2 regions of the Mesorhizobium sp. M4A.F.Ca.ET.090.04.2.1 genome follow, and region 2 is predicted to be linked to the other one. Evidence: riboswitches for the same ligand, from Rfam matches in the RefSeq annotation. Region 2 holds a riboswitch; the other holds the start of a gene.

Region 1 (7,288 bases), on a different contig from region 2:
CGCTGTCCAATCTCGACGCGGCACTTCGCGTCGCCACCCGCATCGAGATCGCCAAGCTGAAGGAATCAATGCCGAACACCACGATGATCTACGTTACCCACGATCAGGTCGAGGCGATGACGCTGGCCGATCGGATCGTGGTGCTGAAGGAAGGCCGCATCGAGCAGGTCGGCACGCCGATGGAGCTCTATAAGCGGCCCGGCAATCTGTTCGTCGCCCAATTCATCGGCTCGCCGGCCATGAACATTCTGCCGGCGAAGATCGAAAAGGCCGGCGATCCGAGCATCATCAGCCATGTCGGCGGCCGCAAGGCGACGGTTCCGATCGCGACCCCTGCCTCGGCGAATGGCGCGGCGGTAAGTTTCGGCGTGCGGCCGGAAGACCTGGCGATCGCTACCGGCACGGAGTATCTGTTCGAGGGAACGGTGGACTATGTCGAGCAGCTTGGCGAGGTCCAGCTCGTCTATGTCGACATCGGCCGCGCCGACCTGCCGCTGGTGACGAAACTGCCGGGCAATGTCGAGGTCAAGCGAGGTGCTGTGCTGCGGCTCAACGCCGATGCCGGCGATCTGCACATCTTCGATGCGGACGGCCACTCCTTCACGCTGCACATGGCGGCAGCGAAGGCGGCCTGAACTTCACGTTGGACAAAACAAGAGCGGCGGGCACTGCCCGCCGCTCTGGTACTCAGCCAGCCGGTAGAACCGGAATGGGCGGCTCTGTCCGGCTGTTAGCGGCCGAACAGGTTGCGATCGCTGCCCTGAGGGGCGGACTTCTCAACGTCGCCCGACGAGTTTAGCAGCTTGTAGACCGGCGAGCTGGTGTCGCGCGTCGAAGACGTCTGGGTGGTGTCGACGCCGGCGGCGGCCGGCCGCTGATTAATGTCAGTCCCGCCAACATTGTCATTGCGGGCATAGGCGCTGCCGGCGGCGATCAAAAGAGCGGCGGCGGTAAGAGCAATCTTCTTCATTTCTGGTACTCCTGAATCTGCATCGGAGCGGCGAGACTGTCCGCCGCGTCCATCTTCCGTTGGAGCGTGGTCCGGATCGGCCTAGTTGTTGCCGAAGAGGTTGCGGTCGCTGCCCTGGTCGGCGGGCTTCTCGGCGGCCGGCTGCGACTGCTTGATCGAAGCCGTGTACGAGCTGTCGACCGCGGTGGCCGGCTGGTTGGCACCGTCGGAACCGAAGTGGTCGCTGCCGGCTGCGAAAGCGCCGCCCGAGATGGCCAGGAGGGCTGCGGTGGCAAGGATGATTTTCTTCATCTTAGTGTTCCTGAATTTCTGAGGATCCCGAGCGGCGGGCATCGCCCACCGCGGTCAGGGATCGTGTGTTAGTTGTTGCCGAACAGGTTGCGGTCCGAGCCCTGTGCCGGCGTCTGAGCGGCCGGTTCCGACTTCTTGACCGAAGCCGTGTACGAGCTGTCGACGGCAGCGGCGGGCTGATTGGCACCGTTCGAACCGTAGTGGTCGCTGCCACCAGCAAAGGCGCTGCCGGAAATGGCCAGAAGGGCGGCGGCAGTAAGAACAATCTTTTTCATTTTTAGTACTCCAGTATATTTTTCCGTCCGTCTAGCGGCGTGTCTTGGGAGGAAAGCGCGTCGTTCGGACAGCCCCGATGTGGGAGAGCCCCTTCCCGGTTTCCAATCACGAAGTTGTTTCGCCTGGACCATGACTCTGCACCTTGAAATTGTGCCACGGCCTCCCACACGTATTGTATTGTAAAGCAATATCAATATGTTATCCGAATGGCCCATCGACCCAGTTGACGATTTGGAAGATCTGCGTTCACACGGTCCTGCACGCATTGTCAACAGAAACGAACCGTTCGGTTCGATTTTAGAATCTCCTAATGGTCACTTTTCTATACTGTTAACCAATTCAGACCCGGTCAGCGGTCGATATGAAGGCGTTTCCAGCGCGCGATTCGGATCGCCCCCGAGGACGGCAATTCGGCGCCAGCGTGCCGCGAACCCGAAACGCGTGTCGCGCCCGCACGGATGCGATGTCGTTTTCGTACCGACGGTCCGCCGGCCTTAGTGATTAGATCAGGCCATCTCAGGTGCCGACCCGTGACGACGGGACGGAGAATTGGGAAGCCGGTCAAATTCCGGCGCTGCCCCCGCAACGGTGGTGGAGTTCAAGTCGCGACGGGAGACCACTGGGCCATCTGGCCTGGGAAGGTGTCGCGCCCGCCCGCAAGGGCACTCCAGAGCCCGGAAACCAGCCCGAGATTTCTAGGCTCGACTGATCGCGGTGGGCGGTCAAGAGGCGGATGGCGCGCGCCTGGCCCTGCCGGTGGCCGCCGTTCCTCTCCATCACCACCAGTTCAGTCCTTGATGCGACCGACGCGAGGGACAGGACATGGATGCGCGCAACGACATGCTGAGGCACCTGCATAACCGCAGGCAGGGCTTTTCGCTCGAACAGCCTTTCTACACCGACCCGGATTACTTCAAGCTCGACATGGAACTAATCTGGTATCGCGACTGGCTGTTCATCGGGCACGATTGCGAACTGCCGAAGCCGGGCAGCTACATCACCGCGCAGATCGGCGATTATCCGGTGGTCCTGGTCCGCGACCAGCAAGGCAGGATCAACGCCTTCCATAATTCCTGCCGCCATCGCGGCAGCCGCGTCTGCAACGCCGAGAAGGGCACCGCGGCGAAGCTCGTCTGCCCTTATCATCAATGGACCTACGAACTCGACGGCAGGCTGCTGTTCGCCCGCCAGATGGCGGATGGCTTCGACAAGAGCCAGTTCGGCCTGAAGCCGGTCGCCTGCGAGAGCGTCGGCGGCTACATCTTCATCTGCCTGGCGAAGGAGCCCGCCGATTTTGCGCCGATGCGCGCCATGATCGAACCCTATCTCCTGCCGCATCGATTGACTGAGGCGAAGGTCGCTTTCGAATCGACCATCGTCGAGAAGGGCAACTGGAAGCTGGTCTGGGAAAACAACCGCGAGTGCTACCACTGCGCCGGCAATCATCCCGAACTCTGCAAGACCTTTCCCGAGGCGCCGACGGTGACCGGCGTGCATGGTGCCGAAAGCGATCCCGAGATGCAGGCGCATTGGGCGAAATGCGAGGCGGCGGGCCTGCCGAGCAAGTTCCGCATAGACCCCGCCGGTCAGTATCGCGCCACCCGCGCCCCGCTCTTGCGCGATGCCGTCAGCTACACGATGAGCGGCAAGCGCGCGGTGAGGAAGAACCTATCCACGAGCGTCTCGGCGGACCGCATCGGCACGCTGATGCATTACCACTATCCGACGACCTGGAACCATATCCTGATCGACCATGCCGTCACCTTCCGGGTGCTGCCGATCAGCGCCACCGAAACCGCGGTGACGACGAAATGGCTGGTCCACAAGGATGCGGTGGAAGGCGTCGACTACGATCTTGCCGAACTCACCCATGTCTGGACCGAGACCAACGACCAGGATCGCCGCATCGTCGAGGAAAATGCTTTCGGCATCCTGTCGCCGGCCTATGAACCCGGCCCCTATTCGGAGCAGCATGAGGGCGGCGTCATCCAGTTCGTCGAATGGTACGCCTCCTTCATGGGCCCGCGCCTTGCCGAAGGCGGCCAGCCGACGCTGCGCAGTGTTGCCTAGCACATGGCGCCCAAAAGTGTTGAGCGGTTTTGGCATCACGACATGTGCAGAATGAAAAGGACCAAGGGATGAACGCGATGACCGATCTCGGCCTCTATCGCCATCTCGACGAGATGGCGCCCTGGAACGACCGGCTGCAGGTGCTGGAGGTGATCGGCGTCAGCGACGAGGCGCCGGACGTCAAGACCTTCACCTTCCGCTCCGACAACCAGACCTGGTTCCGCTACAAGCCCGGCCAGTTCGTGACGCTGGAACTGCCGGTCGCCGACGGACCGCTGATGCGCACCTACACGATGTCCTCGTCGCCGTCGCGGCCGTTCTCGATCGCGGTGACGGTGAAGGCGCAGGCCGGCAGCATCGGCACGCGCTGGATGTTCGACAATCTCAAGCCCGGCGCCCATGTGAAGGCCTATGGCCCGGCCGGCGATTTCTCGCTGCACAGCCATCCGGCGGCCAAGTACCTGTTCATCTCTGCCGGCTCCGGCGTCACGCCGATGATGTCGATGCTGCGCTGGCTGAACGACTGCGCGCCCTGGACCGATGTCGGTTTCGTCAACTGCGCGCGCAGGGCGGAAGAGATCATCTTCCGCAAGGAGCTTGAATTGCTGGGCAGTCGCATGCCCGGCCTGTCGCTCGGCTTCATGATCGAGGAACGCTCCATCCGCGAGGGCTGGTTCGGTCACATGGGGCGGATCGACGCCATAAGGCTTCCGCTTCTGGCACCTGACTACCGCGAGCGGGAAATCTTCTGCTGCGGCCCCGACCCGTTCATGCGCGCCGTCCGGCAGATGCTGGAGGCCGCCGGCTTCGACATGGCCAAATACCACCAGGAAAGCTTTGCCGCGCCGGTGGTGGAGGAAGTGCCGGCGCCGTTCGCGCTGCCGACCGACGGCGGCATCGAGATGCCCGTCGAGGCCGCGACGCCGGTTCGCTTTTCACTTTCCGATGTCGATGCCGAATGCATCGCCGGGCAAACCGTGCTGCAGACGGCGCGCGCCTCTGGCGTCAGGATCCCGGCCGCCTGCGAATTCGGCCTGTGCGGCACCTGCAAGGTGAAGAAGGTGTCCGGCGAGGTCGAGATGAGTCACAATGGCGGCATCCTCGATCACGAGATCGCCGACGGCTTCATTCTCGCCTGCTGCTCGAGGCCGATGACGGCGCTGGAAATCGAGGCCTGATCCACCCTATAGAACCCCAAAAGTGGCAGGCGTCTCGCTGTGTTCATCGTCTTGCCAAGCTGGAACCGAGTGTTTACAGGCGTTCCTCGGGGGGAGCACCGCGGTACCGCGGTTGCTTGAGCTATGAAGTGGGGCAAGAACAATGCGGGCAGCGGATGTCTACGCTGTTGCGAGCAAGGATATCGTTTTTGAATCCTTCGACGGCGAAGCCGTCGTGCTTGATCTCGCGAGCGGAAGGTATTTCGGTTTCTCCGATACGGGCAGCCGTATCTGGCAAGCGCTGTCGTTGGGCGTGCCGGCCCCGGTGCTGGTCGGACTGGCCGCGGGAACGGCGACGATAGGATTGGTCGAACTCGAAAGCTTCATCGCGCAGCTCATCGATTTCGGCCTGCTGGCGCCAGCCCCGGATGCGTCGGCGCAGCCGCTGCCGAGCGGGCTGCCGGCCGAGCTTGCCGCGTCCCGCGAACCCCTGAAGGTTGACGTCCACGACGATCTTGCCGATCTCATCATGGTCGATCCGATCCATGAGGTCGAGGAACCCTTGGGCTGGCCCGCGGTCAAGCACGCGTCGTGAGACATCCGGGAGCGGCCGATCGCATTGGCGACGGTGCGCGGGAACAGGCCATGTCGCAGGTCACCCTCGGAAGCTTGCCGGACTATGCGCGCCAGGTTTTGGCCATGGCCGAGAGTGCGGCCGCCAGCTATTCCGTCACGCGGGATGTCCGTTTGCCCCGGTTGGACATGGCTGTCCATCTCACGCCCGGCCCCTTCGCGGATGCCATCGACCGCGGCCTTGTTCCGGCCGGCGGTGATCGGCAAGCGTCGGGCGTATGCCGCATCCTCATCGCCCATCCAGGCATCGGTAACATCGCCGCTCCGGCGAAATGGGGCGAGGCGCAGTTCGCCCCGCACGCCTTTGCCTCCCGGCTTGCCGACGCCGGGCTGCGCGGCTGCTACTTCCACGACCTCGACTTTTGGCAGGTATACGATCCCAAGCGCCGTGTCGGCGCGCAATTGATGCGCTCCGCCGACGGCTTTCCGCCCTGGGAGCCGGGCGCGCCGCTGCGCGCCTTTCTGCATTGGGACTATGCGGCGCGCGGCATGCGGCTTGCGCATGCCGGCACGCTGGGCATCGGCGGCAAGGGCATCCTGCTTGCCGGCGCCGGTGGAGCAGGAAAATCGGGAACCGTCGTCGCCGGCCTGCTCAACGGCCTGGACAGCGTCGGCGACGACTATGTGCTTATCGACAGGACGGATGAGGGGGTAAGGGCGTATCCGCTGTTTTCCACCCTCAAGCAGGATCCCGAGGGTTTCGAACGGCTTGGCCTCAGGCAGCGGCTGAAATCCTATGGTCCGCTGAACTGGCAGGGCAAGCATCCGTTCCGCATCGATGACGTCGCGCCCCGGCCGCTGCCGGCAAGTCTGGACATCGCAGCGCTGGTGGTGCCACATATCGGCGGTGGTGGGACAAGCTCGGTCATGCCCTTGTCGCGCAAGGACGCCATGATTGCGTTGGCGCCGTCCGGCATCGCTCAGATGCCTGGCGAGCGCGAAGGCGGCTTTCGCTTTTTCAGCGATCTTACCCGCCTTTTGCCATGCTACCGTCTGGCGCTGGGGACGCGCCCGGAGGAAATCGCTGCCACGGTTTCCGGGTTTCTCGCGCGAGGCTCCGCATGAAGCTGAGCGTGAATATGCCAGTCCATAACCGCGAGAAGTATGTCGGCGCTGCGCTGCGCTCGCTGCTCAGGCAGCGCGACGGTGCCGATCTCGACATCATCGTCATCGACGACGGCTCGATCGACGGCTCGGTTGAGGTGGTGCGCTCGATGATGAGCGAAGCATCCTGCATCCGCCTTTTCCAGCAGCCCAATATGGGCGTCACCAAGGCGCGCAACGCCGGCCTCCGGCAGCTCCTGCCACAGACCGGCTTTGTCTCCTTCCTCGATTCGGACGACATCTCGCCGGCCGGCCGCTTCAAGGACGATTTGGCGCTTTTCGAAACCGATCCCGGTCTCGATCTGACCTATTCGCTGATGACCCTGGCCGACAATCTGGACGACGAGACGCTGGAGCCGGCGGCCGACAGCCACTGCGTGACCGTGCGCGGAATCCATCTGTCGGCCGGGATATTCACGCGCCGGCTTGTCGATCGGATCGGTGACTTCGACACCGATTTCAGCCAGGCCGAAGACACCGACTACCTGCTGCGCACTTTCGAGAGCGGCCCGAACTATGTCATGCCCGATACGGTGGGGCTCTATTACAGGCGCCATCCCGGCAACATGACCAGGGAGCCTGATATTCCCCGTCGCGAGTTCATGCGCGCGCTCCACAAATCGATGAAGCGGCGCCGGGCCGACCCGTCGCTGTGTGCGATCGACAAGATCTTTGAGGTCAAGGATCTCGCGGATTGGCGGTTCATGTGATGGCTGGCTACGGCGTCGTCATTCCGGCCTTCAACGCGGCCGCCACCATTGCCGATACGCTGCGCTCGGTGGCCGCA
Region 2 (13,450 bases):
ATGACCGCCCAGGCCGAGATCGCCAGCACCGCCGACACCAGCGGCGCCAGCAGGAAGACGCCCTTGTTGGCGCCGGACGGGATCACCGGCTCCTTGAAGACGAACTTCAACAGGTCGGCGAAAGCCTGCAGCGTGCCCCAGGGGCCAACCACGTTCGGTCCGCGGCGCAGTTGCACCGCCGCCCAGATCTTGCGGTCGGCGTAGAGAATGTAGGCGACGAAGACCAAGAGCACGACGATCAGCACGACCGACTTCAGCAGGATGATCAGCGCCGGCAGCACGTAGAAGGAGAAGAAGGTTTCCATGCTTATTCCGCCGCCTGCTTGAAGCCGCTCTTGGCCAGCGCCGAGCATTCGGCCATCACGGCAGAGGCCCGCGCGATCGGGTTGGTCAGGTAGAAGTCCTTCACCGGCGAGGTGAAGGTGCCCTTGTTCAGCCGGCCACCGAGCTTCGCCGCCCTGGCGACGTCATCGGCGCTGCCGGCCAGAACCTGGTCGATGCGGGCAAGATGCGGATATTCGCCATAGAGCTTGGCGCGCAGTTGCGGCAGCGAGTCGAAAGGCAGCTTCTTGCCGAGCACATCAGACAATGCCCTGAGGATCGCCCAGTCCTCGCGTGCATCGCCGGGCGCGAAACCGGCGCGATTGGTATGCTGCACGCGGCCTTCCGTGTTGACGTAGGTGCCGGACTTTTCGGTGTAGGCGGCGGCCGGCAGGATGACGTTGGCACGGTGCGCGCCGGCGTCGCCATGCGTGCCGATATAGACGACGAATGCGCCGCCGGTCTTGGCCATGTCGATCTCGTCGGCGCCGAGCAGGAACAGAAGATCTGTCTCGCCGAGCATGCCCGCGACGCCCTTGCCGCCCTCGCCCGGCACAAAGCCGAGGTCGAGACCGCCGACGCGACCGGCAGCATTATGGAGCACGGCAAAACCGTTCCAGTCGGCACGGGCGGCATTGACCGCCGCGGCGAGCTTGGCCGCCTGGCCGAGCACGGCGGCACCGTCGGCGCGCGCCAGCGCGCCCTGGCCGACGATGATCAGCGGGTGCGTCGCCTTTTTCAGCACCTGGAAGAACTTGCCGTTGCCGTCGGCCAGGTCCTTCAGCGATTCCGGACCGGCGCCGATCTGCTCATAGTCGTAGCGCGTGTCACCGATCTCGCCGATAACGCCGATCGGCAGGTTGCCGATGCGCCAGCGCTTGCGGATGCGGGCATTGAGCACCGAGGCCTCGAAGCGCGGGTTGGCGCCGATGATCAGCACCGCGTCGGCCTGCTCGATGCCCTCGATGGTCGGGTTGAAGATGTAGCTGGCGCGGCCGAGCGACGGATCGAGCGCGGCGCCATCCTGGCGGCAGTCGGTATTCTTCGAGCCGAGCGCCGCCATCAGAAGCTTCAGCGCATAGATCTCCTCGACGGCGGAGAGATCGCCGGCGACGGCGCCGATCCGCTCGGGCGTGGTCTTGCCCACTTCGTCCTTGATCGCTGCGAAGGCTTCGGCCCAGCTTGCCGCGACGAGCTTGCCATCCTTACGCACATAGGGGCGGTCGAGGCGCTGCGTGCGCAGCCCGTCCCAGATGAAGCGGGTCTTGTCCGAGATCCACTCCTCGTTCACCGCCTCGTTGACGCGCGGCAGGATGCGCATCACCTCGCGCCCCCTGGAATCGACGCGGATCGCCGAGCCGACCGCGTCCATGACGTCGATCGATTCCGTCTTGGTCAGTTCCCACGGCCGCGCCTGGAACGCGAAGGGCTTGGAAGTCAGCGCGCCGACCGGGCAGAGATCGATGACATTGCCCTGCAATTCCGAGGTCATTGCCTGTTCGAGATAGGTGGTGATCTCGGCATCCTCGCCGCGGCCGATCAGGCCGAGTTCGGAAATGCCGGCGACCTCGGTGGTGAAGCGGACGCAGCGCGTGCAGTGGATGCAGCGGTTCATCACCGTCTTCACGAGCGGCCCGATATACTTGTCTTCCACCGCGCGCTTGTTCTCGTGATAGCGCGAGGAATCGACGCCGAAGGCCATCGCCTGGTCCTGCAGGTCGCATTCGCCGCCCTGGTCGCAGATCGGGCAATCCAGCGGATGGTTGATCAGCAGGAATTCCATCACGCCTTCGCGGGCCTTCTTGACCATCGGCGTGTTGGTGAAGATTTCCGGTGGCTCGCCGTTCGGGCCCGGACGCAGGTCGCGCACGCCCATGGCGCAGGAGGCCTGCGGCTTGGGCGGGCCGCCCTTCACCTCGATCAGGCACATGCGGCAGTTGCCGGCGATCGACAGCCGCTCATGGAAGCAGAAGCGCGGCACTTCCGCGCCGGCATCCTCGGCTGCCTGCAGCAGCGTGTAGTGGTCGGGTACAGTGATCTCTTTCCCGTCGACCTTGAGCTTTGCCATCTCGCCTCAAACCTCTGCGGACGTCCCGCAATCCTCTTTCCGGGCGCGGCCAAAACCGCGCCCGGCATTGAATTTCAACCTTTGGCCGCCAGCGCCGTTGCCTGGCCAGTCCAGTCGTCGCGGCCGATGCGGCCGGCGAGCGACAGATAGTCCTCGACCCAGGCGATCTCTTCCGCCGTCCAGGCCGCGATCTGGCCATATGTCCAGATGCCGAGGCCATTGAGGACCTTCTCCAGCTTCGGGCCAATGCCTGAGATCGCCTTCAGGTCGGCCGGCGCCGCCGGCCGGTCCATGGCCTTGGGCTGCCTGAAATCCTCCGGCATCAGCCCGGTCGCGGCACTGCTTGCCACAGTGTCAGTGCCGGTGGTGTCCTGCACCTTTTCCACGGAGGCCTGGGCAATGTCGGTCACATCCCTGGCGAAGGTCTGCGCCTCGGCGATCAGCGTCTTTGTCGCCTTGCGCGCCTTGGACGAGGTCTTCTGGGCTTGCTCCAGCTCTTCGCTCCGCGCCTCGAAATCATCGACGATCGGCTGGAACAGCCGCTGCGAGGCCTCGGTGGCGCCCGAAAGCGCGCCCAGCCACACGCCGAGGGCATGATTGGCCAGCCCGATGCTGATCGCCGACATGGCGGCGACACCGGCGACAGGATGCGCCAGGAGATTGACGGCGCTGGCCATCTCCTTCGGCATCATCCTGGTCAGATCCTGGTTCATCTTCTCTAACTGGTCCATGTCGGGCATCAGTGCATAGGGTATCGAATACAGCGCCATCGAGTGCTCCTGGTCGTTTCTTCGTATGCCCCGCCCGTTATTCCTGTTCCGGGCTCTCGCCCGCAATTCCAACCTTATTCCGCCGCCACCATCACCGGCTCCACCCGGTGCGCGTTGCGCGAAAACTCATCGATGCGGCGCTCCACCTCGCCACGGAAATGCCGCATCAGGCCCTGGATCGGCCATGCCGCCGCGTCGCCCAGCGCGCAGATCGTGTGCCCCTCGACCTGCTTGGTGACGTCGAGCAGCATGTCGATCTCGCGCTTCTGCGCCTCGCCGCGCACCAGCCGCTCCATCACCCGCCACATCCAGCCGGTGCCTTCGCGGCACGGCGTGCACTGGCCGCAGCTTTCGTGCTTGTAGAAGTAGGAAAGCCTGGCGATCGCCTTCACGATATCGGTCGACTTGTCCATGACGATGACAGCCGCCGTGCCGAGGCCCGATTTCAAGTCGCGCAACGCGTCGAAATCCATCGGCGTGTCGATGATCTGCTCGGCCGGCACCAGCGGCACCGAAGCGCCGCCCGGAATGACCGCCAGAAGATTGTCCCAGCCACCGCGGATGCCGCCGCAATGCGTGTCGATCAGCTCGCGGAACGGGATCGACATCGCCTCTTCGACGGTGCACGGGTTGTTGACGTGACCGGAGACGCAGAACAGCTTGGTGCCGACATTGTTCGGCCGGCCGAAGGACGAGAACCAGGCAGCGCCGCGGCGCAGGATGGTTGGCGCGACCGCGATCGACTCGACATTGTTGACCGTCGTCGGGCAGCCATAGAGGCCGACATTGGCCGGGAACGGCGGCTTCAGACGCGGCTGGCCCTTCTTGCCTTCGAGGCTTTCGAGCAGAGCCGTCTCCTCGCCGCAGATATAGGCACCGGCGCCATGGTGCATATAGACGTCGAAGTCGTAGCCGGAAGTGTTGTTCTTGCCGATCAGCTTGGCCTCATAGGCCTCGTCGATGGCCCGCTGCAGCGCTTCGCGCTCCCTGATGAACTCGCCGCGCACATAGATGTAGGCGGCGATCGCGCCCATGGCGAAGCCAGCGAGCAGCGCGCCCTCGACCAGCGTGTGCGGATCGTTGCGCAGGATGTCGCGGTCCTTGCAGGTGCCGGGCTCGGATTCGTCGGCGTTGATGACCAGATAGCTCGGCCGGCCGTCGCTCTGCTTGGGCATGAACGACCACTTGAGTCCGGTCGGGAAGCCGGCGCCGCCGCGTCCGCGCAGGCCCGACGCCTTCATCTCGTTGACGATCCAGTCGCGCCCCTTGGCGATGATGCCTGGCGTGTTGTCCCAGGCGCCGCGCGCCATCGCTCCGTTGAGCGACTTGTCGAAGAGGCCGTATATGTTGGTGAAGATGCGGTCTTTGTCCTGAAGCATTGTTCGTCCCTCAGACCGGCTTCTTGCCGAAGACGCGGATATATTCGGCCACCCCGCCCTTGGCGAGCGCCTTGGCCTGCTTGACCCAGTCGTCGCGCTCGATGCGGCCATGGAAGGAGAGATAGGCGTCCACCCAGTCGCGCTCGGCCTTCTTCCACGACGCGACCTGCGCGAAGGTGTAGATGCCCAGCGAATGCAGCGTGCCCTCGATCTTCGGACCGACGCCGGAGATCAGCTTGAGGTCGTCGACCGCAACGGGCCGTTCTATGCCAGCGGGCCTGTTCTTGTCGTCGAGTGAAGGCTTTGCCTGCTTGACGGCTGGCTGCTTGGCTTCCGGCGCCTTGAAGGCGGAAGCCGGCTCGGCCTTGGCCCTCGGACCACTGCGCTGCTTCGAGACACCCTCGACTTCCGGCGAAGCCTTGTTGGCATTGGCGGCCGAATGCCGCGGGGCCGACACGCTCGCCGCCTTTTCCACGGCCAGCGCGACCTTGACCGGCGAAGGCGTGTTCAGCGCCGGGCTGGTCTCGGGCGCATCGGTCTTCGGCTTGCCGGCCTTCGACGGGCCCACGGGGGCAGCCGGCGCCGGCACCTCCGTTGCGATAATGGCGTCGGGAGCGGCCTTGGCCGCCTTCGCCGCCGCCTTGGCTTCCTTCTCGCGTGTCGACTTCAGGATCGCCTTCTCGCTCTTCAGCGTCGTCAGGCCGGTGGCTGGCTCCGAGCCGGTGCGGCCATTCTGCGGGCCAGGCGTCACCGAGGCGCCCTTGCCACCTTCGTAGAGGTCGATGATCTCGGCCAGCCGCTCCGGCGTCAGGTCCTCGAACGTATCCTTGAAGATCATCACCATCGGCGCGTTGACGCAGGCGCCGAGGCATTCGACCTCCTCCCACGACAGCGTGCCCTTGTCGTTGGTGTGGAACTGGTCGTGGTGGATCTTCGAGCGGCAGACATCCATCAGTCCTTCCGAGCCGCGCAGCATGCAGGGCGTGGTGCCGCAGACCTGGATATGCGCGCGCGTTCCGACCGGGTTGAGCTGGTACTGCGTGTAGAAGGTCGCGACCTCGAGCCCGCGGATGCGCGGCATGCCGAGCATGTCGGAGATCGTCTCAATCGCCGCCTTGGTGACCCAGCCTTCCTGCTCCTGCGCCAGCATCAACAGCGGGATGATCGCCGACTGCTCGCGGCCCTTCGGATATTTCTTGATCCACTGCTTGGCCGCGGCCGTATTCGCCCTGTTGAAGGCGAAGGAAGCTGGCTGGACGCTGGCATCTGCGAGACGGCGGACTGACATTTAGCGATCGACCTCACCAAACACGATATCGAGCGAACCCAGCACGGCGGTGACGTCGGCCAGCATGTGGCCGCGGCACAGGAAATCCATGGCCTGCAGATGCGCGAAGCCGGGCGCGCGCAGCTTGCAGCGGTAGGGCTTGTTGGTGCCGTCGGAGACCAGATAGACGCCGAACTCGCCCTTCGGCGCCTCGACGGCGGCATAGACCTCGCCGGCAGGTACGCGGTAGCCCTCGGTGTAGAGCTTGAAGTGGTGGATCAGCGCTTCCATCGAGCGCTTCATCGCCTGGCGCTTCGGCGGCACCACCTTGCCGTCGAGGTTGGACACCGGGCCGCTGCTTTCCTTGCCGAGCAGCAGGTCGACGCACTGGCGCATGATCTTCGCCGACTGGCGCATCTCTTCCATGCGCACGAGATAGCGGTCGTAGCAGTCGCCGTTCTTGCCGATCGGGATGTCGAAATCCATCTCGGAATAGCATTCATAGGGCTGCGACTTGCGCAGGTCCCAGGCAGCGCCCGAGCCGCGCACCATCACGCCGGAGAAGCCCCAGGCCCAGGCATCGGCCAGCGACACCGTGCCGATATCGACATTGCGCTGCTTGAAGATGCGGTTTGGCGTGAGCAGCGCATCGAGGTCGTCGATCGACTTCAGGAACGGATCGATCCACTTGCCGATGTCCTCGACCAGCTTCTGCGGCAGGTCCTGGTGCACGCCGCCGGGGCGGAAATAGGCCGCGTGCATGCGCGAACCCGAGGCGCGCTCGTAAAACACCATCAGCTTTTCGCGTTCGACGAAGCCCCACAGCGGCGGCGTCAGCGCGCCGACGTCCATCGCCTGCGTCGTCACATTGAGGATGTGCGACATGATGCGGCCCATCTCGGAATAGAGCACCCGGATCAGCTGGCCGCGCTTCGGCACCTCGATGCCGAGCAGCCGCTCGGCGGCGAGCGCGAAGGCGTGCTCCTGGTTCATCGGCGCGCAATAGTCGAGCCGGTCGAGATAGGGTACCGCCTGCAGATAGGTCTTGGCCTCGATCAGCTTCTCGGTGCCGCGATGCAGCAGCCCGATATGCGGATCGACGCGGTCGACCACCTCGCCGTCCAGCTCCAGCACCAGGCGCAAAACGCCATGCGCCGCAGGATGTTGCGGTCCGAAATTGATGTTGAAGTTGCGGACGGAGGTTTCAGCCATTCTGGCGCCTCTGGCGAAGAGTCAGTAGTGAGTAGTGAGTAGTGATCATCAATCTCAATGCCTACTTATTCGCCTGTTTTGCCTGCACCGTCCGATAAGTATCGCATCATTTTCCCAATCTCTTCGCATCGCAGCAGCAGCTCAATCTCGTTGGCTTTTCCAGCATGCCGAAACGACATGCCAGCAATACGTGTGTTTCGAGTTCCTTCAACGAACCCTGCGCCATGCGCAGGAATTGAACGAACGACCCTCTGTTTTCGCGACCATATCCCTCGGCGATGTTGGCGGCGATAGATACCGCCGAGCGACGCATCTGAGAGGTCATTCCATAAATCTCGTCTTTCGGGAAACCTTTGGTGACACGGTAACAATCTTCGGCGAGAACCATCGCCGATTGCCACACCATCAGGTCGCGATAAGATTCGATCCGCTTTTCCAATTCCTTCCCTACTGACTACTCACTACTTCCCTACTCACTGCTTGGCTTTTTCATCCCCCGGCAGCACGTAATCCGTGCCTTCCCATGGGGAGAGGAAATCGAAATTGCGGAATTCCTGCTTGAGCTCGACCGGCTCGTAGATGACGCGCTTGGCTTCGTCGTCGTAACGCACCTCGACGAAGCCTGTGAGCGGGAAATCCTTGCGAAGCGGATGGCCTTCGAAACCGTAGTCGGTGAGGATGCGCCGCAGGTCGGGATGGCCCGAAAACAGCACGCCATAGAGGTCGTAGGTCTCGCGCTCGAACCAGTCGGCGCCAGGATAGACGGCGGTGAGCGAGGGAACCAGCGTCTCCTCGTCGGCCTGGACCTTGAGGCGGATGCGCACATTCTGCTTCGGCGACAGCAGGTGATAGACGACATCGAAGCGCTTGGCTCGCGACGGATAGTCAGCGCCGCAGACGTCGATGATCGAGATGAACTGGCAGCGCTGATCATCGCGCAGGAAGGTCGCCACCTCGATCAGGTTGATCGGCTCCACGGAGACGGTGAGTTCGCCATAGGCCAGCACCGCTTCGCCAATCCGGTCGGTCATCTTCTCGCCCAGATAGGTCGAGAGTTCATTCAGCTTCTGGCTCATTGGTTCACCGCTCGATCGTGCCGGTGCGGCGGATCTTCTTCTGCAGCAGAAGAATGCCGTAAAGCAGCGCTTCCGCGCTCGGCGGGCAGCCGGGCACATAGATGTCGACGGGCACGACACGGTCGCAGCCGCGCACCACCGAATAGGAATAGTGGTAGTAGCCGCCGCCATTGGCGCAGGAGCCCATGGAGATGACGTAGCGCGGCTCCGGCATCTGGTCGTAGACCTTGCGCAGCGCCGGCGCCATCTTGTTGGTCAGCGTGCCGGCGACGATCATGATGTCGGACTGGCGCGGGGACGCGCGCGGCGCGACGCCGAACCTCTCCGAGTCATAGCGCGGCATCGAGGTGTGGATCATCTCCACCGCGCAGCAGGCGAGGCCGAAGGTCATGAACATCAGCGAGCCGCTGCGCGCCCAGGTGATCAGCGCCTCAGTGGAGGTGACGAGGAAGCCCTTGTCGGCCAGCTCGTTGTTGATCTCGAGGAAGAACGGGTCATCCTGCCCCACCGGCCGGCCGGTGTTGGGATCGATGATGCCCTTGGGCTTCGGCGCGACGAGGGTGCCTGAACTGTCGTTCAATCCCATTCCAGCGCTCCTTTTTTCCATTCATAGGCAAAGCCGATGGTCAGCACCGCCAGAAACACCATCATCGACCAGAACCCGAGCATGCCGATCTTCGAGAAGGACACCGCCCACGGGAACAGGAAGGCCACTTCCAGATCGAAGATGATGAACAGGATCGACACCAGGTAGAAGCGGATGTCGAACTTCATTCGGGCGTCGTCGAACGAGTTGAAGCCGCATTCATAAGCGGAAAGCTTTTCCGGATCGGGGCTGCGGTAGGCCACCAGGAACGGCGCCACGAGCAGCGCCAAGCCGACGACAAGCGCCACGCCGATAAACAGGACGATGGGCAGATACGAACTCAAAAGTGCGTTCATGCTGCGGCTTTCCGTTGGCGGTCAATCCACGTTGATTACAGCAAGCGATCCTATTGCGGAAGCGTGACAGATTCACCGCTGAACCGTTTTAAGGGCCTATGCTGCAACGCGGCGAGGGTTAGCGCAGCGCTTTCGGCGAAGCAAGTCAAACCTTGTTCAAAACGCGACGCTCGACGCCTTATCGAATGAAACTGGTCCGATCCGCTCCTGTTTGATTTCCTTCATTTTTTACTCCACTTTTCTCTCCTGACATATCTCCCGCCATTTGCCTGCTAGCATGGCCGGAATCAGGAACCGCAAATGCGGGCCAAAGGATCAGGACAAGGCTTCCGGATGAAGGAAAAGATATCTCTCACCATGGCCAGGCGCATCGCGCTCGGCGCGCAGGGTTTCACCGACCCGCAACCGGCCGGCACGCCTGATCGCCGCCACCTCGCCCGCGTTCTCTCCCGGACCGGCCTGCTCCAGATCGATTCCGTAAGCGCGGTGGTCCGCGCCCACTATATGCCGCTCTATTCGCGCCTCGGCCCCTACCCGCTGGCGCTGCTCGACAATGCCGCCGTAACGCGCAAACGCAAGGTGTTTGAATACTGGGCGCACGAGGCCTCCTTCCTGCCGGTCGAGACCTGGCCGCTGCTGCGCTGGCGCATGCTGCGCGCCGAGCGGGGTGAGGAAATGTATCTCGGCCTCGCCAAATGGGGCCGCGAGCGCAAGGCGATGATCGAGGAGATCTACGGGCAAGTCGCCGAACGCGGGCCGATCGCCGCCTCCGACATCGAGGGCCACAAGGGCAATGGCGGCTGGTGGGGCTGGAGCGAGGCCAAGCACGCCTTCGAATGGCTGTTCTGGGCCGGCCGCATCACCACCGCCTACCGGCGCGGCTTCGAACGTTACTACGACCTGCCGGAGCGCGTGTTGCCGCAGGCGGTCCTCGACCTGCCGGTTCCCTCGGTCGAGGAAGCGCATCGCGAGCTGCTGCGCATTTCCGCCCGCGCCCATGGCATCGCCACCTATGGCGACCTGCGCGACTATTTTCGCCTGGCGCCCGGCGACACCAAGGACCGGATCGAGGAACTGGTCGAGGCGGGCGAGCTGCTGCCGGTGCGCGTCGAGGGCTGGGACAGGCCCGCCTATCTCCACAAGGACGCCCGCTTTCCGCGCCGAATAAAGGCCCGCGCCCTGCTCGCTCCCTTCGATCCGGTGGTCTTCGAGCGCACGCGGACGGAAAAGCTATTCGACTTCCGCTACCGCATCGAGATCTACACGCCGGCCGAAAAACGCCAGTACGGCTATTATGTGCTGCCCTTCCTGCTCGGCGACCGGATCGTCGCCCGCGTCGATCTGCGGGCCGATCGCCCGGCCAGCGTGCTGCGCGTCCATGCCGCCTATGCCGAGGCCGACGCTCCGCCCGAAACGGCCGGTGAACTCTTCGAGGAATTGAAGCAGATGCAGGGCTGGCTTGGGCTTGAGCGCATCGAAGTGACGCCGGCCGGCGATTTGGGGCCGGCGCTGGCTGGCGAGATAAGATAGCCAACCCCTGCAGCCTCTGTCATACACGCTCCAACAAACCTCGTAGGTTGTGCAATGGCATCGGACAAAGTGCTCGACATGATCCATGGCGCATTGATTGCGCATGGGATCGATGCAGTGCGTAGAGATCAGGACGTTCTGCTACAGTCGAGGCAACTTCGGTTTGAGGCTGAGGTATTCGAGGCGGAAGCTGGCCGGCTGGTCCTCGAAATCTACATTTTTTCCCCACTGCTTGATGTTCAGCCGGTCATTGAATCCTTTGCTGGCTTCGGTGACACGCGAGAACAAGAATTAAATCAGGCGTTTGAAAAATTTCTTCGTGGCGTTTTCCACGTGGCGATCGAGGGACTGGCTGATCATGTCTGCGACAACATGCAGGCCGAAGTAGAGGTTTGGCAGCAAAGCAGTCCCTGTTGGAAGATCTGGCAAAAAAATGTTCGCTGGAAAATCTATGGTGGACCGGTTATTTCCCAGGCCACCACCGAGCTTAATTCGCTGAACCGGGGTTATCCAACGTTCTACGCCAAGCTGGAAAAGCTGTTCATAGCTTCCGTTTCCCCTGGCAGTCACTTTGTACGCACCTTTTTTGCAGCCTTGAAAGGCGAGCTTATTTGCACCGAGGTCCTTCTGGATAATAAGGTTTGGCAAGAAGGACAGGACCTAGCCCTCAGCCATGACTGGGACCACGGCGATGGTTATCAAGCAGTCCGGCAAGTTATCCTGGCCCTGCCGATTGGCGGCACATGACAGCCTCTGACCGACATAGCCATGTCGTAGCCGCGCGTTGACACATCTGCCCGCAGAAGCCTAAATCCATGGCCAGACGGTCTCCTCCCGGCAAAAGGAGGAGCCAAGAGGGAATGCGGTGCGGGAAAAATGCCCAAATCCGCGGCTGTCCCCGCAACTGTAAGCGAAGAGCCAAGGCCGAAAGCCACTGGGATGTTCCCCGGGAAGGCGGCTAACCAAGGCGATGACCCGCGAGCCAGGAGACCTGCCGTCTGCGAGAAAAGAATCCGATCGCCCGGCGGGTTTCCGGGCAAGGAGCCTGATTTGGAGCGCGACAGCAGTTTTCCGGCTGATAGAGCGGACTTACCGTCCGGCGACGACGATGGTCCGGCCGGCGTGACCGTCATCGTCTGCTCGTCCTGCCGCGACGAGACCGGTTCCGATGCCCATCCGCGCGCCGGCGCGCTGCTCGCCGAGGACACGCGCCGGGCGGCTTCCGGCGAAAAGATCAACATCCGCACCGTCGAATGCCTCGGCAATTGTAAGCGCCGACTGAGCGCGGCACTTCTGCGCGATGGCTGCTGGAGCTACGTCTTCGGCGATCTGGATGCGACCCGTGGCACCGACCTCGTCACCTGCGCCAAGCTCTTCGCCACCTCGACCGACGGCCTCATCCCGTGGCGCGGCCGGCCCGATTCCCTGAAGCGCGGCCTTGTTGCCCGCATCCCTCCCCTCGATCTGCTGAAGGACTGACCATGACCGCTTCCGTCTCACGTGTTCCCTGCACCGTCGTCACCGGCTTCCTCGGCGCCGGCAAGACGACACTGGTCCGCCACCTCCTGGAAAACGCCGGCGGCAAGCGTATTGCGATCATTGTGAACGAGTTTGGCGATATCGGCATTGACGGCGAGATCCTGAAGGGCTGCGGCATTGACACCTGTCCGGAGGAGAACATCGTCGAACTGGCCAATGGCTGCATCTGCTGCACCGTCGCCGACGATTTCGTGCCGGCGCTCGACCAGATCCTGTCGCTGACGCCGAAGGTCGACCACATCCTGATTGAAACCTCCGGCCTCGCTCTGCCCAAGCCGCTGGTCCAGGCCTTCCAGTGGCCGAGCGTGAAGAGCCGCGTGACCGTCGATGGCGTCATCGCCGTGGTCGATGGCCCGGCACTGGCCGAAGGCCGCGTCGCCAACGACATGGACGCCCTGCAGGCGCAGCGCGCGCAAGACGAGACGCTCGACCACGACGATCCGGTCGAGGAAGTGTTCGAAGATCAGGTCGCCTGCGCCGACCTGATCATCCTGTCGAAGAGCGACCTGATGGACGCCGCCGGTTCGGCCCGCGCCAACGCCATCATCAACGAACACTCCGCCCGCGCCGTGAAGATCGTGCCGACGTCGCACGGCAAGGTCGATCCTTCCCTGCTGCTGGGGCTTGGTCTTGCCGTCGAGGACGACATCGAGAATCGCAAATCCCATCATGACGGCGCATTCGACCACGAACATGACGACTTCGACACTTTCATTGTCGACATTCCATCGATCGCCAATCCGGACGAGCTCGCAAAACGCGTCGCCGCCGCCGCCGAAGAGGAAAACGTGCTGCGCGTAAAAGGTTTCGTCGAGGTCGGCGGCAAGCCGATGCGGCTTTTGCTGCAGGCCGTCGGGCCGCGCGTCAACCACTACTACGACCGCGCCTGGACCGCCGAAGACGACCGTCGCTCGCGCCTCGTCGTCATCGGCCTGAAGGGGCTGAACCGCCCGGCGATCGAGCGTATCCTCGCCGGCTGAGGCAAACCCGAACCGCCATGCACATCCTCACCACCACATCCGCCTCGCTCGACGATCTCGCCGAGCCTGTCGATCTCAGGCAGACGCCTGCGGATGTCGTGGCGCTGTCCTTCACCGACAGCGATCTCTCGGGGCTCGCGGCTGCATGGAAGGCCGACGCGGAACGATTGCCCTCAATGCGGCTCGCCGCGTTGCGCGATCTCCGCCATCCGATGTCGGTCGACCTCTGGATCGACAGCGTCGCCCGCCATGCCAAGGTCATCCTGGTCCGCATCCTCGGCGGCTATGACTGGTGGCGCTACGGCTGCGACCAGCTCGCCGCGGTCGCGCGCGAACGCGGCATCAAGCTGGCGCTGCTGCCCGGCG

Evidence for each region. A riboswitch is a leader RNA that binds a small molecule or an ion and turns the genes downstream of it on or off. The one in region 2 is predicted to bind cobalamin.
Region 1: linked by a shared signal. The riboswitch ahead of EN781_RS18350 (aromatic ring-hydroxylating dioxygenase subunit alpha) and the one ahead of EN781_RS07295 (DUF1636 family protein) in region 2 are both predicted to bind cobalamin.

What each region holds. Positions count from the first base shown of each region.
Region 1 is NZ_RZOT01000251.1:356-7,643, reverse strand. Features, by position in the region: gene ugpC (sn-glycerol-3-phosphate ABC transporter ATP-binding protein UgpC) at 1-635, shown strand, start outside; gene EN781_RS18365 (DUF680 domain-containing protein) at 731-970, opposite strand; gene EN781_RS18360 (DUF680 domain-containing protein) at 1,052-1,261, opposite strand; gene EN781_RS18355 (DUF680 domain-containing protein) at 1,330-1,536, opposite strand; cobalamin riboswitch at 2,039-2,242, shown strand; gene EN781_RS18350 (aromatic ring-hydroxylating dioxygenase subunit alpha) at 2,360-3,607, shown strand; gene EN781_RS18345 (hybrid-cluster NAD(P)-dependent oxidoreductase) at 3,685-4,785, shown strand; gene EN781_RS18340 (PqqD family protein) at 4,928-5,359, shown strand; gene EN781_RS18335 (serine kinase) at 5,410-6,462, shown strand; gene EN781_RS18330 (glycosyltransferase family A protein) at 6,459-7,211, shown strand; partial or broken gene EN781_RS18325 (glycosyltransferase family A protein) at 7,211-7,288, shown strand, end outside.
Region 2 is NZ_RZOT01000065.1:325-13,774, reverse strand. Features, by position in the region: gene nuoH (NADH-quinone oxidoreductase subunit NuoH) at 1-305, opposite strand, end outside; gene nuoG (NADH-quinone oxidoreductase subunit NuoG) at 308-2,389, opposite strand; gene EN781_RS07345 (NADH-ubiquinone dehydrogenase) at 2,464-3,159, opposite strand; gene nuoF (NADH-quinone oxidoreductase subunit NuoF) at 3,234-4,538, opposite strand; gene EN781_RS07335 (NADH-quinone oxidoreductase subunit E) at 4,549-5,826, opposite strand; gene EN781_RS07330 (NADH-quinone oxidoreductase subunit D) at 5,827-7,017, opposite strand; gene EN781_RS07325 (four helix bundle protein) at 7,124-7,456, opposite strand; gene EN781_RS07320 (NADH-quinone oxidoreductase subunit C) at 7,491-8,093, opposite strand; gene EN781_RS07315 (NADH-quinone oxidoreductase subunit B) at 8,098-8,679, opposite strand; gene EN781_RS07310 (NADH-quinone oxidoreductase subunit A) at 8,670-9,035, opposite strand; gene EN781_RS07305 (winged helix-turn-helix domain-containing protein) at 9,369-10,565, shown strand; gene EN781_RS07300 (DUF6348 family protein) at 10,620-11,312, shown strand; cobalamin riboswitch at 11,373-11,579, shown strand; gene EN781_RS07295 (DUF1636 family protein) at 11,616-12,044, shown strand; gene cobW (cobalamin biosynthesis protein CobW) at 12,047-13,084, shown strand; partial or broken gene EN781_RS07285 (cobaltochelatase subunit CobN) at 13,102-13,450, shown strand, end outside.